Regions from separate parts of the Arthrobacter sp. 35/47 genome, predicted to be linked through region 2. Evidence: riboswitches for the same ligand, from Rfam matches in the RefSeq annotation. Region 2 holds a riboswitch; the other holds the start of a gene.
The links. A riboswitch is a leader RNA that binds a small molecule or an ion and turns the genes downstream of it on or off. The one in region 2 is predicted to bind cyclic di-AMP.
Positions count from the first base shown of each region.

Region 1: it holds a riboswitch for cyclic di-AMP, as region 2 does, so the genes downstream of both, X803_RS0101705 (LysM peptidoglycan-binding domain-containing protein) here and X803_RS21470 (C40 family peptidase) in region 2, are expected to answer to the same signal.

Region 1 covers NZ_KI914582.1:37,652-45,353, forward strand. Annotated here, with positions in the region: partial or broken gene X803_RS22610 (cytochrome c oxidase assembly protein) at 1-685, shown strand, start outside; gene X803_RS17155 (copper resistance CopC family protein) at 682-1,389, opposite strand; gene X803_RS22615 (M23 family metallopeptidase) at 1,425-2,051, opposite strand; cyclic di-AMP (ydaO/yuaA leader) riboswitch at 2,267-2,457, opposite strand; gene X803_RS17160 (DUF3093 family protein) at 3,098-3,661, shown strand; gene X803_RS0101700 (hypothetical protein) at 3,672-3,857, shown strand; cyclic di-AMP (ydaO/yuaA leader) riboswitch at 4,096-4,292, shown strand; gene X803_RS0101705 (LysM peptidoglycan-binding domain-containing protein) at 4,503-5,147, shown strand; gene X803_RS0101710 (multicopper oxidase family protein) at 5,264-6,925, opposite strand.
Region 2 covers NZ_KI914596.1:39,256-46,957, forward strand. Annotated here, with positions in the region: gene X803_RS22740 (metal-sensitive transcriptional regulator) at 1-338, opposite strand, end outside; gene trxA (thioredoxin) at 417-782, shown strand; gene X803_RS18935 (GntR family transcriptional regulator) at 1,325-2,035, shown strand; gene X803_RS0109265 (hypothetical protein) at 2,062-2,565, opposite strand; gene X803_RS18940 (cytochrome c biogenesis CcdA family protein) at 2,562-3,428, opposite strand; gene X803_RS0109275 (DsbA family protein) at 3,428-4,087, opposite strand; gene X803_RS21470 (C40 family peptidase) at 4,371-5,195, opposite strand; cyclic di-AMP (ydaO/yuaA leader) riboswitch at 5,200-5,374, opposite strand; gene X803_RS0109290 (class II aldolase/adducin family protein) at 6,461-7,129, opposite strand; gene X803_RS0109295 (DUF302 domain-containing protein) at 7,193-7,609, opposite strand; partial or broken gene X803_RS0109300 (metal-sensing transcriptional repressor) at 7,673-7,702, opposite strand, start outside.

The sequences.
Region 1 (7,702 bases), on a different contig from region 2:
GCTTGCCGGGCTGGGCCTGCTGGTCTACGCCACCTCAGGGGCACCGGCCATCTACGGGCTGGTGCTGCTCAGCGCCCATCTGACAATGTTGCTGACCCTGGGACTGGCCGTGCCCTTGCTGCTAGTCTCCGCCCGTCCGGCGCAGCTCCTCAAGGCAACGATGCCCGCGCGGTCCGATGGCAGCACCGGTGTGCGGGAATGGGCGCTGCAGGCTGCCAGCCACCCGGTCCTGGCGCGGTAAGCGACACCGTTGTGTGCTGCCGCGGCCCTCCTGGGCTCCCTGATCCTCATCTACGGCACGGCGCTTTTGGCCACCATCACTGCGAGCCCGCTGTCGCTGCAACTGACCAACGCGTACCTGGTTTGCCTCGGGCTGGTGTTCTTCGGCTCGCTCCTCCACCAGGTGCCCAGCCGAATGACCCGCGGTCGGCTCGCCCCGGTGCTGGCCTTACTGTCCGTGGCCCTCGCCGCAACAGCCTTCCTGGCAGTATCCCCGGAACCGCTCCACGCTGACTGGTTCAGCAACGCTGAACGCAGTTGGGGTTCCTCGCTCGTGGAGGATCAGCGACTCGCTGCGGCCACGGTAGTTCTCCTGGCCGGCGCCGCACCGCTGCTGGCATCGGCGATCATCCTCATCCGCCGGCAGCAGCGGCGGGCGCCCACAACCGCCTCAGTGGGCTCCTAGCCCTCCGTACCGTCCTGGCGTGCATCTGCTTTGACGGCTTGGCGGTGCCCCATCATGAACGCGGCGGCGCCGCCGATCACAATGACCGCGATCACAATCGGCAGCAACCAGTTGACGCCCCCGGAACTCGCGGCCTCTTCGGAAGCTGGTTCGGCAACCGGGTCCGCCGGGCTCGAAGTCGGAGCAACAGTTTCAGGGGCCACCGACGGCTCTTCACTTTCAGTGGCCTGCGCGCTCGGAGCGGCGGTGGAGGGATCCTCAGCCGGCGTCGTGCTGGCCGGTTCGTAGGTGAACTCGAAGACGCCCTCAATCGGGTGCCCGTCGGAGGACACGGTGCGCCATGCCACGCTGTACACGCCGGGGGCGTCAATGGCGGCCGGGGCTGACATGACGTTTTCCTCCAGAGTCACCGGTACTGCTTCCACCGGGGTCCCGTCCGGTCCGGTGATCTGTATCCGGCTCAGCTCCAGTCCGGAGGATTCCAGGGGTGTCTCGGAGAGAGTGATGGTGATGGCCTCCGGAGCGGTAGCGATGACCTGACCCTCCTCCGGTGCGGTCCCAATCAGTGAGTCATGCGCGGTGGCTGCCGGTGCTCCGATAGACCCGATCATCAGAGCGGCGAACACTCCCAGCAGCGCCCTTCGAAGGCGCTGGGTTCGAGGACGACGGGCGAGAGTGGTGGTGGCTGGATCGGGTGTGTGCATGACTCTCCTTGGGTGGTAGCGGACGGTTGAAACGATCAGAGCCACTGGGTGGGATCAACCACCGTGTCATTGATCATGACCTCGAAATGGAGGTGACATCCGGTGGAGTTCCCTGTCGTACCGGCATTCCCGATCAGCTCGCCCTGGGACACAATCTGCCCGGCGCTGACCCCGATGACCGAAAGATGGTTGTACGTGGTCTTCAGCCCGCTGCCGTGATCGACGACGATTCGGTTTCCTCCCCCGTAGGGGGACCAACCGGCTTCGACCACCTCGCCGCCCTGGGCGGAGAGAACCTCGGTGGTGCAGGAGGCTACCAGGTCGAGACCGGTATGCAGCTCGCCTGCGCCGGTCAATGGGCTGGTGCGGTACCCAAAACTCGATGTCGTGGCGATAGAACCAAGCGGGGCGGTGAACCGTGCTCCTACAACCGGATCAACGGGCTCCTCGATAGCGGGATCTGCTGCTTCCGCGGTGGGAGCGTCCACAGAGGGTTTACGCGTTTCGGCCTCTACCGAGCCTGCGGCCAGCAGTGAGCGATCACCAGCTTCCGCACCTGACCCGGGGACAGCCGCAACGGCGCTCCGGGTGAACGCGACTTCCGCCTCTGGATCGGCGGTGACCTTTTCAGATGGTGCGGTCTTGGTTTGGATCGGCGGCACAGTGCTGCCGCTTCCTTGTGCGGGGACCATGACGCTGCTGAGCAGCCCGGCTGCACCCAGCACTATCGCTGTAGGTTTGATCCAGTTCCTACCGGATTCAGCGGCTGGACCTGCCGCGCGCCGCCGTCCTTGCCTTGGCCGGCGCTCCGCTGCCCGGCGGCCATGAGGCGCCGGTTCCGCGCGGCGACGGCTGGCGGCCTTGTGTGATGACAAGAACATTCCTTCCCGAACGCCGCTGAAGTTAGCTGTCGGATTCGGGCAAGGAATCAGCCCGGCCGGCCAGTGCACACACTGGAACGGCTTCACCCCAAGACGGCACAACGGCCGCCACAAGAAGTGGGTCCTCCACCCCTGCCGGTATACGGACGATGGCTGGCTTCCCGGCAGGGTTAGGCGTTAAAACCAGCGTCGCCAACTCATCTCGGCGACCAGATCACTCTACAGGGACGGATGTATAGTTACAATTTCGCAACCTATTGAGAGTAGGAATCAATTACAGTCCCACAATTCTGGGTGCGGGGTGTGTGCGCCACCGAGGGAAAAGCTGTCCCGGACGAGTTTCAGCTCAGCAGGGCTGGCAGGCTCTGATCGCTCATGGGGACGATGAGATCGCCGCACCAGCAGGGAAGGTGTTCGTCCCGGCCAGGGGGACCCAACCTCGAGAACGCAAGGGGGGTGGTGCCGAGTTTCTGGTGGAAAGCGGCACGAGATGAGTACCTGGTCGAGAGACACCCGAAATGAGATCAGCCTGGTGCCCGTTCTCTGCCTTCCGTGGACCTTCCCAGACGAATAAATTAGGCTGGTTCGGTGCCCAGGCTTCTGGTGCATGCAGGTGCCGATGGCCCGGGTGCCCTAGCCACGATGGTCATCGGCATCTGGTTAACCTGATCCGGTTTTACCTGCGGTAGCGTGGCGTGATCCGCCCATCCGTCCGCTCGCTTAGGCCTCGTGACTACCCGGCGCTACAGCGCAGGAAGCGCCGCCCGATAGGCAATTGATGAGCCGACGGGAACGCCCACATTTTGGGATGTGGCAAGCTGTTGACCATGTCCGAAGCTTCCGCACCGCCAATCACGACCCTTTACGACGAACGGTTGTGGCCGACACCGTTTGTGTGGGTGCTTGTCTCAGGAGTGGCAGGAGCGTCAATCCTGGTGTTCGCGCCCATCAGCATGCTGACCGGGGTCATCGCCTGCATCGTGATCTTCCTCATCCTCACCGCTCTCCTGATCCTGTCCACCCCGCGAATCACACTGACCACCACCTCACTAAGCGTTGGCCGTGCCCAGATCGAGCGGGAGTATCTAGGTCCGGCACATTCCTATGTGAAACACGAGGCCACCAACCAGCGCGGACCGGCGCTAAACGCCCTGGCATATCTATGCATCCGAGGCTGGATTGACCCCGTGGTACGGATTGACATAGAAGACGAGGAAGACCACACCCCCTACTGGCTGGTATCGACCAGACGTCCAGCTGAACTCGTCAACGCCTTAGGCGAGGAAACGCTTCGCGAGAAAACAGCCACGACTGAATCCGTCATAACCACCAGTCGCGCACTTCAACTAGATCTGGTAGAAGGATCCGGGTCTAACGGCGGCGCACAATAGACTGACCGCTATGGAATATATCTCCGTGCTCTTGCCCTCCGCGGCCGTGGGAGCCATCTTCTACTTTGTTATGCGAGCCATCTTCAATGCCGACAGAGCCGAACGGGCAGCCCAAGCCGCCGCGGAGCAAGAAGCAACACTCGGCACACCGGACCAGGCGACCGGGCAGGAAGCTCCACCGGAAAATAAGATCTGAACTATTTTCAGGACAGGAGCAGGACATGCCGCGCCTGGGCTTCCATTGGAAGCACACTCGCGACCCTGGTATCCACAGAGCCATGCGATACGCCCATAATCACGCCCTCCTCAAATCGTCTTCCTTCCTGGGCTGTCGAGCGCCACCCTGATGCGGCCGTTACGTGAATGTGACATTCGGGGGCATGAAAGATATGATTGTCGCGGTGTCTGGGCCTAGCTATGGGTGACACTCCTCCAGCAGATTGCCTAACTCTGTCGCTGTGGAGGTCCGTTCTGAAACACATCACGACAGAGGCGGGGGAACCGAATATCGGGTTTCGAAAGAAACCCTTGGGGTGAAGGCGAAAGCTGCACTTGCTTCAGTGCCGCAGTGCGCCCGGGTGGCTCCCACCCGAATCCGACAGCTAACTTCGCAGGCATTGGGAGAGGCTGACTGACCATGTCAAAAATTCGCCATACCGCGCGCCACCGCGCCGTCCCTACCAGTCCCTTGCATAGCGTTGCCAAAGCGGCTTCGTCTGGGGTTGCAACAGTGGGACGCCCGGCAGCGGTAGCCGTTGCTGTATCGGGTTTGATGCTTGGGTCGACGTTGCCGGCCAACGCCGGCGCGACCACCGCCCCGTCCGCCGCGCAGCAGCAACCCGTGGATGCATCGGTCGCGGAAACGGTCGCGCCGGCGTCTGCCGCTGTGGCCGTAGCACCGGGGGTTGCTTCCCACACTGTGCAGCCAGGTGACACCCTGGGAAAGATCGCAGCCTCCTACGGTGTGAGCCTCGAAACGATTTTCGCTGCCAACGGGCTCGGGTGGGAATCCATCATTTACCCCGGTGATGTCATCGCCCTGTCCGGCGGCCCCATCGGTGTTACGGCACCGATATCTCCTGCGCCAGTGGAAATCAGCACCATGGGCATCACAACCGCATCCAGCACCATCGAACGCGCTCCAGCTCAGGCATCAAGCACTGTAGCAGCGAGCGGAATCGGCTCGGCGCTGGTTGCCTCGGCCTACGCCCAAATCGGCGCCACCCAGGACTGCACCATCCTCGTCGAGGTAGCGCTACGCTCCATCGGCAAAACCGTAGGCGACCTCGCACCCGAACAGTTCTACCAATACGGCACCACCGTCAGCACCCCCGCCCCCGGCGACCTCGTCATCCGACCAGGGCACATCGCCATCTACGTCGGCAACGGCCAAGTCATCAGCAGCGGCATGAACGGCGTCAACGCAACCATCCTGCACCCCCTTTCCGATCTCGCGGGATCATCCTATATCCGCGTCAACCCATAACCTCTAACCGAGCAGCAATAGAATCTCCGTAACCATCCCGTACACGAGCGCTGGGAATCGGATACCGAAGCGACACAGGGTACGGCTAACCAGCCGTCCCCTGTGTCGCTTCTTTGCTAGGTGTCTGCGGGTTGGTGGGCGCCAGGGAAGGGCGGGAATGCTGTCGCGTCATCCCAACGGCTGGGGGCGGCTTTGATGGGATCGTTTTCTTCGGGTTCGAGAGCGGCGGTGCCGACGCGGAATTGGACCATCATGTCGTGGTCCTCGTGGGGAAGGTTGTGGCAATGGATCATGTAGCGGCCACGGTGCGGCCCGAATTTCATCAGGAGATGTACGGTTTCCCCCTCGCCGACGTAGACGACATCCTTGGGCCCTTGCTCGTAGGCGTACGTGGCGCGATCTTCTCCGCCGATGATTTTGAAGTCCACCAGATGGACGTGCATGGGATGGAACCATCCGCCGCTGGAGTTTTCGAATTCCCAGATCTCAGTGCTGTTCAGCTCGGGGTTGGCAACGATCCGTTGATAGTTGCTGGCCACGACGTCAGCCCACGTTTGACCGTCGATGGTCCACTTGTTGGTAAGGTCATCGCGCTCGAGCCTGAAGTTGCGGCGGATTAGGGCGTCGGTGGACTTGAGTGCCATCACTTCATTCCCCGGGTCCAACTCGCCGGGAAGGGTATTCCACGTCGGGTCGCTGGTGTCGACCGGAGAATCAACGACATCGAAGGCCATGACCTTACCGGTGTGGTCGTAGTCGACATTGTTTTCGTTGGACAGGTTCAAGAGCTCGACACGTTGCCCGGGCTGGTAGTTGCGGAAGTCGACCAGGACTTCGTAGCGTTCGCCGCTGGCGTGACGCCATTGACTGATGGTTTGCGCGCGGGGCATGAGCCCGCCGTCCGTGGCGACGATCACGACGGGGCCGCCGGTACTGAGCTGGAAGCGGAAGGAGCGCGACACGCACCCGTTGAGGAGACGGAACCGGTAGATACGCCGTTGGACTTGCATCACCGGCCAGGGCCGGCCGTTGATTAAGATCACATCACCGTAGACACCTGACTGGTCATTATCGTCATAACCCAGTTCCCCGTTCTCAGCGAACATCGCGTCGCTGATGGTTACCGCGACGTCGAACTTGCCTTGGGGAAGCAGCGCCCGCTCGGTGTCATCGTGAATATGGTACTGCCCCACCAGGCCGGAGTAGACGTTCGGTGCGGTGTTGTGCACGGCGTGGTCGTGGTACCAGAGGGTCCGGGCAGGCTGGAAGTTGGGGTACTCATAATCCTTGGCGAAGCCGGTGTGAGTGATGTCGCTGGCATACCCGTCGAATTGCGGCAGGGAAGCCGACCCGTGCAGATGCACCGATGAATAGAGGAGGTGCCCGGCCCGTGGATGGGTTGCCGGCATCTGGTTGCGAACCCGTAGGAACGCTTTCGTGCCCCGCTCGACCTTGATCGTCGGACCCGGGAAAATGCCGTTATACCCAAGAATCTGTGTGAGCAGATTCTTGTTCGGCAGGATCGACGCGGATGCCGCCACCTGTGCAACTGAGTAATAGTTGATTTTCCTCTCAGGGTCATCGGGGTTCCGAGTCACAGCGTAGGGCTTCAGGAAAGGGGCCTGCGTGAACGGGGTCCGGTACGGCAACGGCATTTGCTCATCCGGCAGAGCACTGGCTGACTTCGCCTGGACCGAACCCGCCGGTACTGTTAGTGCTCCAACCCCGAGCGCACTCAAGCCGCCGAAGAGCAGCACCTGGCGTCGTGAAACAGACATAATTCCTTCTCCTGATTGGTGGCACTACTTAACGGTGCGTGGGAGGGGTTATAGAAACCCTGTGCCCGTCGGTGTCCGCGGACCCTGACCTAAGCGGCGGACGTAGTCTGACGGAGGAAACTTCTAAGGGACGTGGCCGGCATGTCTCTCCGAGTTGCTGTCCTCGCCGTCAATGCCGGGCAATGGTTCCCGTGGCGGGGGTTGCAGTCTTGGTCAAGCATCGGTGGAGCAAGAGAAGAGCGGACAGGACATCAGTAAGATCGCCTTCGGTTTCTACGGCGGCGAGCAAGAGCCGTCCGTCGGCGTCCCGCAGGGCGGGCGCGCATCCGAGTTCGCCGTCCATCACCGCAGGCCAAGGGCAGTGGCGAACTCGGCGGCCTGATCTTGGTCGGCGTTGACCTAGGCAGCGTGCAATTCGCGTACCTCCTGGGCCCGCGGCGAGAACGGTTCGTCGCCCAGGAGCGATTCGTAGGCGGGCGACAATGCTTCTTGCAACAGTCCCAAAACCTCCAGCCGCGCCGCCTGCTCAATCAGCGGCTGCGGTGTGGTAGCGATGCCGGAGGCTGGTGGCCACACTCTCCTCCCGCCAAACCTTCAGGGACCGGTGGCGTCGGCGTTACTGACCCCGCGGCTTCCTGGACACTCGAAACTCTGGGGTTGCGCTCGGCGCTGACTTTCCCGGCAGCGTACACCCGGTACCTCGAGGACCCCGGAGTGGTGGCTGATTCCGTCATCGTGGCGGATCACTCCAAAAGTAGTAGGTATAGCAGTAGCGCC
Region 2 (7,702 bases):
GATAATGCTCCAGGGGGCGTTTCATCCGCTGGCGTTCTGGCAAGACAGTCGCGCATCTCCGTGGAAACGATGGAAAAGCATGCTTTGTTCAGCGCTGTCTGGACTGCGGAGAGTTGGGTAATCAGAGTCTGGCAGTTTGTCCCTGCTTGCACAGCAGTGATCACCGCGCCGAGCTGGGCGTGGTTTCGCCTGAGCGCGTTCATTGTCTGAGGTTGCTCCTCATCAGCCCCTTTGGTCGTCCTGGGTATTGCGCCTTGCTCGGGTGCGGTAGACGGTACCGGGGCAGCGGTGGGTTCAGGGTTTGTCGTCGGTGGGGTCTCGGTAGGGGTGACGGTCATGATTGGCTCCTTCCCCTGTGGTGGTTGTCGTGCTCCTCATCTTTCCATGGTTTACCCCCCGGGGTATAGAGTTAGAGCATGGCAACCATCGATATCACCGAAAAAACCTTTGAGGGCACCGTCACCGGTAACGGCATCGTGCTGGTGGATTTCTGGGCCGCCTGGTGCGGTCCCTGCCGGGCCTTCGCCCCGACCTTCAGCGCAGCCTCGGAGAAGCACACGGACATCGTTTTCGCCAAGGTTGACACTGAAGCCGAGCAGGCTCTGGCTGCAGCCGCTTCCATTACCTCTATTCCGACACTGATGGCGTTCCGTGATGGCATCCTGGTTTTCTCCCAGCCCGGGGCACTGAACCCCTCCTCCTTGGACCAGCTCATCGAGCGGCTGAAGGCCTTGGACATGACCGAAGTGCAGGCCAAGTTAGCCTCCCGCCAGTCCGCTTAGGACTCGGAAGACGAGTAGCTGGAGAAAACTTAGGGCACGAGCAGGGCAGCTGAACCATCATTGGTTCCGGCCCATGGGCTCACCTGCGCAATTCATGCATCCCGCCGAGCACTATTGGGTGTGTTCCAACTATTCGCATTCGTTAGTCCCTGCCTGGCCGCCGTGTCCATCGGAACTCTTCCCGAGGTGCTGGTCCGCAAGAGGCGGGGAAGTTCCTGCCCTCTACCCTGAAATGAGAGTCGCCCGAGGAAATATCGGCCCGCATACGCCGTGCCGACGTCATTAACGCTCCGAAGGGCTCTGGTTTGAGGACAAGAACTCCTCGACGATTCCTTCCTCAGCTTGGCTGAGATACCCGTATACACACCCCAGAACAGGTTCTCCCTGGAGGGGATTGAAGCTTTTGGTGCCTGCGGTCGGTGACGTAGTGTCGTGTCACGGCAATGGTCACACATATCACTCGAGGCTACGTGGATACTGAAGAGCAGGCGTCCCTTCCAGCGGAAGGCTCTACCCGGGCCGGGGGGCCGCGGCGTCCTCCGTTGTGGAAAAAGGTCAGCGCCGACCTTATGGATGAGGTTCTTGGTGGCGTCTTTGATTCGGGGTTTCCGGGCGAGTTGGAGCTGGCCAAACGGTACGGCGTCAGCAGGGGCACGATCAGGGCTGCGCTGCGGCCGCTCCGTGAGGCCGGGCAGATTACCGCTCACCCCGGGCGGAAGCCTGCGGTTGTTGCGGGGAAGAGCACGGCTTACGGGCCGATCTACAGTTTGTTGGCGTCCATCCGTGAATCTGGCCTGCACCATTCAAGTGTCGTGCTGGCACAGCACCTTGTCCGGGATGCTTCGGTTGCTGGGAAGATGTCCCTTGATGCCGATACGGAGTTCTTCCATCTTTCGCGTGTGCGTCTTGCCGATGGGGAACCCCTTGGCCTGGACCAGGTTTGGCTCCCGGCTGCGGTCGCCGTGAAGCTGATGCAAGCGGATTTCACCGACGCCGCACTGTATGCCGAGCTGGAAAGACGCTGTGGCATTGTGCTGGATGGCGGGACCGAGCAACTTACGGCCGTAGCTGCCTCCGCGGATCAGGCCTCCTGCTTGAACTGTGCCGAGGGGATGCCGTTGTTGCTGATCGAACGCACTGGATGTTATCGGGCAAGGACTCTGGAGTTTCGACGAAGCTACATTCTGGGAGAAAGAATCACCGTAGCGACGTCGTTCGGGTGTAAGGCCGGCTCTGGCCCGCGTTCTGATTGAGGGAGCTCATCGTCCTCGCACATGTGTCAACCGTTTGTTGACCGTGCGGCAGATGGCACCTGTGGTGCCCGGCACCGGTCCTCGGATGTCGCCCGTTGGTGGAGAGCCCACGTGAGCAGGGCTACGGACCCGGCAGCCAGCAGCGGCTGGATGGGTTCGAAGTACTGCATCGCACCGGAGGCTCCCAACGCCAGCAGGACGAGCTTGTTGCAGACCGGGCAACCGACCGCGAAGAACGATATCGCTGTACCAGCGGCTCCGAACCGGCCGTGGCGGTCATTCTGCAGAGCAGGTTCCCGGGCGACGTACGTGGCGGCCACCATGCCGGTGAGTCCGGCCGTCACGGCCAGAACAGGGAAGGACCACCACGTCGGCGGAACCTCACGGGTGAACAGCGGCGTGTCAATAAGATCCGTCGGGACGGCCACGATCAGGTAGGTGATGAGCGTGCCGCCGACCGCGGCCAACCAACGCCGGGCAGGCCAGTGTGACAGGGCCGCAGCCAGTGAGATGCGGTGATCGTCCTTCATCGAACGTCCTTTTCCTCGCGCGCTACGGATATTTTCCTTTCAGCGCCGGCGTCGCTTGATCCTCGGCGGGTCCTCCAACGCAGTGCGGCGGTCAACGCCAACACTGTCACGGCCGCCACCATGAATACCGGGTTGGATACATCCGAGGCGATCCCGCTGGCAGCTGATTCAAGGCGGAACTGGTCGGACACAGTCAGTACCCCACCGAGTCCTGCGGTGCCGTCGGTGACAAGCAGGAGCACCCCAATGCCGATTGAGAGGCCACCGGAAATGACCATCACCACGGAGTTGGACCACCGCCCCACCCTGACCTGACGCGGCCGCAACCAACTCCGCCCGGAAACCCCCAGCCGGTCCCACAGGAGAGCCAGCATAAACAGCGGCAAGGCCATCCCCAACGCGTACACGGCGAGCAGAACTCCGCCATACACGGCATTGCTTCCCACCGCCGCCACGGTCAGGACTGAGCCGAGAATGGGGCCGGTGCAGGCCCCGGCGACCCCGTAGACAGAACCGAGGACGAACACGGACAAACGGGAGCCTTCACCTTGATGGGCGCTGCGGAACATTGGGGGCAGACGGATCCCTATCAGCTGGGCTATTCCCACGCTGATAACCAGAGCTGACGCAACTGCAATGAGAATACTGCGGTGCTGGGTCACCAAAGAGCCGAGAGCACCGGCGAAGACGCCCAGCGGCACCAGTGTGGAGAGCAGCCCCAGGTAAAACAGTCCGGTCCTGGCTACGAGCTGGGCAGGGGTGGTGAAAGCGTAAGCGAAAAAAGCTGGCAGCAGTAAAGCTGAACAGGGGCTGAGTAAGGTTAGGAGACCACCAAGGAATGCGCCGGCATAACCGATGACCATTACCCTTGCCCCGCCCGTTCCAGTTCACCGTCAATGACCTGTTCAAAGGCGGCCAGAGGCTGCGCGCCGATCAGGGGGACACCGTTAACCAGGAAAGTCGGGGTACCGGTGGCGCCCAATGATGCCGCTTCCTGTGCATCCTTCTCGACGGCTGCGGAAAGCTCTTCCGAGTCCAGATCGGTCTTGAACTTTTCCAGATCGGGTACCCCGGCAGCCTCTGCCAGCTGGATCAGGCGTTCCTCGGTCAGATCGATGTGACCACGTTCCGGAGCCTCGGCAAAAACCGCCTTGTTGAATTCCCAGAACTTGCTCTGCTCGCCGGCTGCCCGCCCGGCCACGGCTGCGCTGAAGGATTGCTCACCGAACACCGGCAGGTCCCGCCATTCAATGCGCAAATCTCCGCTTTCCACGTATTTGTCGACCAGGGTAGGCAGGGTGTCGCGGGAGAACAAGCCGCAGAACGGGCAGCGGTAGTCGGCATACTCGATCATGACTACGGGAGCATCCACCCGGCCAAGCGCGGTCGGGTCATCGGCTGTCCGCCGTGACAAATCAAGTGGCTCCCCAGCCTCGCTCTGTCCGGGGGCAGCCGCTGGTGCTGAGCCTCCACCCTGAGAGGGACGTTTCTGTGATGTCGCTATGCCGATCAGCAGGATCAAAAGGACCAGGCCAACAACGGCGAGGGAGATCGTTAACGCTCGGCGGCTGGATCTTTCAGGGGTGGATGTTTCCGGGGATGACATGCAACTCCTTGAATGGGCACTGATAGTACAACCGATCAACCAGGCATGAATGAGTGATCCAGTGTCCGGACGATGGGTGGAAATGCGTTCACTGGTACACGCAGGGGAGGCGGTGTTGAAAAAGTTCCCGATGTTCTCCTGCGGTCGACCGCCCTGCCGCTGGAACCTGCCACGTCTGCAGCAGGTTCCAGCGGAGGATTTAGGCGTTCACCCGGTAGTAGATAGGGCCGGAGCCGACATCGACACTCTCAACCACGGTCTGGTTACCGTTCCATCCACTGTGGATGGCTTGGCCGTTTCCGATGTAGACCGCATTGTGTGAAAAGCCCATGCCTCCATCGGCGTAGTAGATGAAGTCTCCGGGCTGCGGATCCGACACAGGTGTTGCGTAAGCCATCAGGGACTCCGGAGATTCATCGCCCACACCCTGGATTCCAGCCGCACGCAGTGCCACCTCACCAAGAACGGTGCAGTCCTGCACCGCGCCTAATTGGGCCCGCGCCGCAGCGAGGATCGCTTGATTAGCCGACGAGGGCGCTACCTCCGCGCTGACAGATCCCGCAGCGTAGACGGACGAGGTCACTGCCGGCCCGGACAGTTGCGTTAGGGTCATCATCTCGGGCTGGGCACCAGAGGTAACGGCACCCGGTGCGACGTTGATGCGGTCACCGGGATAGATCACAGTGTCCATCGACAGGCCATTCAGCGACAACAGCGCTGGCAAATCAATACCGTGCCGCGTCGCAATGAGACCGAGGGTATCCCCAGCCTGCACCGTATAGGTCTCTTCCGTCGGCGCGGTGGCCGAGGAAGACTGGATTGGTGTGAAATCCGTAGCAGGGGCGGATGCTATCGCTCCTGCTTGGGCAGGCACGGCACTCCCCAGCAAAAGCCCAGCACCTACGACAGCCACCGCGGCCTGACGGCTGCCGGCGCGCGTCTGATCCAGCGCGGATCCATACATTCTTGCCATAGGGCTGATAGTGACCGCACGGTGGCGGCCACGAGTGTTCTTCAATGACATCTATGTAGCCTCTCCCGATACCTGCGAGGTGAGCTGTCGGATTCGGGTGGGAGTCACCCGGTCGCGCGATGTGGTCATCGAACGGCTTAACCCCAAGGATTCAACGGAACCCAAAAATTGGTTCCCCCGCCCCTGCCTCAGTCTCTAGCTAGTGCCTTGGCAAGCGGCAGAGTTCGGTAACGAGCCAAGGATGCCGCGAAACGATGCGCGGCACATGACCAAGATACAGGGAAACATCTCAAATGTATAAACATTTATATGACGGGCCCCCAAGGGGTGTCCCAGACTGTTCACTACCGCCGCCTCGGGCTCTGAATTCCGCGTCATGTCCGCCTCAGTTGACCGGTGCACGCGGGATTTTGTGTGCACCGGTCGCTGATTCGAGCGGATAAGGTTTCCGGAGGGATCTGATGATGCTTGCTACAGATGCAACATCTGTCTAACTCCGAACCCATGGGATAGGTTCCTCCGGAGTGTTCACCTATTGTGGCGAAACAAGGAGCCAGTGATCCTCAGAGGCAACAGAGAACATGAAGGAAAGAAGGTCCAATGCGACGCACAACAAGAGCCTGCGCTCCTGTCTCCGAGTGCACGTTCATGCCGGGAAGAACGAAAAGTTCGGACGCACGGATGAACCGCGCCGGGATGGGTCACTGAAGCATGTCCACGGCTTCGAATAAGGAGATCCTCATTGTGCACTTGGCTGGCCCAGGTTCGGACCCCTTCCCCGGTCTGCCCATGGCGATGCAGGTGGCACGCAACGCGTTGGCTGAACTGCCTGATGTCGCTATCGAAATAGTGGTCCAAGGACCAAGCGTCCGCCAGCTTATCCCGGGAGCCGAGCCCCTTGAGAATGTGGCGAGGGGGATAACGGTGTATGCCTGTGAGAACAGTCTCCGGTCGGCCGGAATGGAGTCCGCTGACCTCCAGCCAAATGTGGAAGTCGTCCCCGCCGCTGTTTCCCATATTGCCACGCGTCAGTTTCAAGGCGCGGCCTATATCCGTCTGTGAGTACCCGAAAATCGTCGGCGGCCGACACGCTTTCACCTGGTGTCTTACAAGCATCAACCCCGGAAATTCCAGTCGGCGCTGCACGGCCCTGACGGCAGCTAGAAAGCCGGCCGGACGAGGAGCCACGTCGCAACGTGGGAGGATCCGTCAGGCAGCGTGTTGTGCTACGGAATGCCCCTCTACATCACTGACCAGGCGGTGCCATCCTGATGTCTTCGACGCCAGCACGGCCCGCTGGTCCCGGCGGCCATGCCTCAGTGCTGCCCGGCTTTCATCCCCGCCCGGACTGCATCCAGGGCACCTGGCGGGAAATCCACCGCGCCGCCGAGCGCTGCCGCGGCCAGTTCAGCCGCGGCTGATTCCTCGATCGCGATGACCAGCCGCCCGGTCGCTACGGGGTCCGGACCGAAGGCGAGGAGCCCGTGATTTCCCAACAGTACGGCGTTCGTTCCAGGTTGCTCGGCCAGCACTCGGGTGATGCCCTTCACGGACAGGTCTGACCCGCGCGGGCCCCACGGCACAACAGGGACAGTCTGGGCCTGCCCGAAGCGTAGCAGGGGCTCTGTGCGGCAGGGTAGTGACGCGTTCGCCACGGCAAACGCTGTCGCTGCAGGGGAGTGGGTGTGGATAATTGCAGCGATGTCGTCCCGGGTGTTGTAGACGACCGAATGCATGTGGATAATTTCGGCGTTCTCAGGGCCAAGTTCACCGTCGACGACGTCACCGCCGACGGTCACTGTGGCGAGCTGCTCTGGACGAAGGTCCCTCACCACCCCGGTGCTGGTAAGCAGGAAACGGTCGTCGTCGATTCTGGCACTGAGGTTTCCGTGCCCTGAATGGGACATCACCCCGGCTGTAAACAGCAGCTGGGATGCCTGCACTATCGCCGCACGCGCGTCAGCTGAAGCTTCGTTAGCGGTCATATTTGTTCCCTTCTGAACAGTTGCCGGTTCCCGTGCCGGCGATCACTGGTCCTGCTTGCGTCTTTAGGCTGGGTTGCCTTCGAGGGAGGTCAGTGCGGCTCGCAGTCTCGTGTCGGCGTCACTGGCCACTTCCTGTACGGCCGGGCTGGCGCTGAGCTGGACCATTGTCTGGGGGTCGATGGCCTGGATTGTGGTCTGCGTGGCGTCGGGTCCGCGGCGTACGACGACGTTGCAGGGTAGCAGTGCGCCGAGGTCCGGCTCGGCCGCCAGGGCGCGACTGGCAAGTTGTGGGTTGCACGCGCCGAGGATCACGTAATCACCGAGGCCCTGCCCTGCTTCGGCATCAAGTTTGGTTTCGAAGGTTGCGCGGACGTCGATCTCAGAGAGGATGCCGAAGCCCTGCTCGGCCAGCGCCTCGCGGGTCTTCAGCACTGCTTCCTCGTAAGCTGCTGACACTACGATGCTGTGGGTATAGGTCATGTCTGCTCCTTCCAATACGGTTCTGGCAGGTATTAACTACCGGCCTTGTTCGATGGTGGCAGTTCAGGCGAGGGAAAGGAAAAGTTTCTCCAG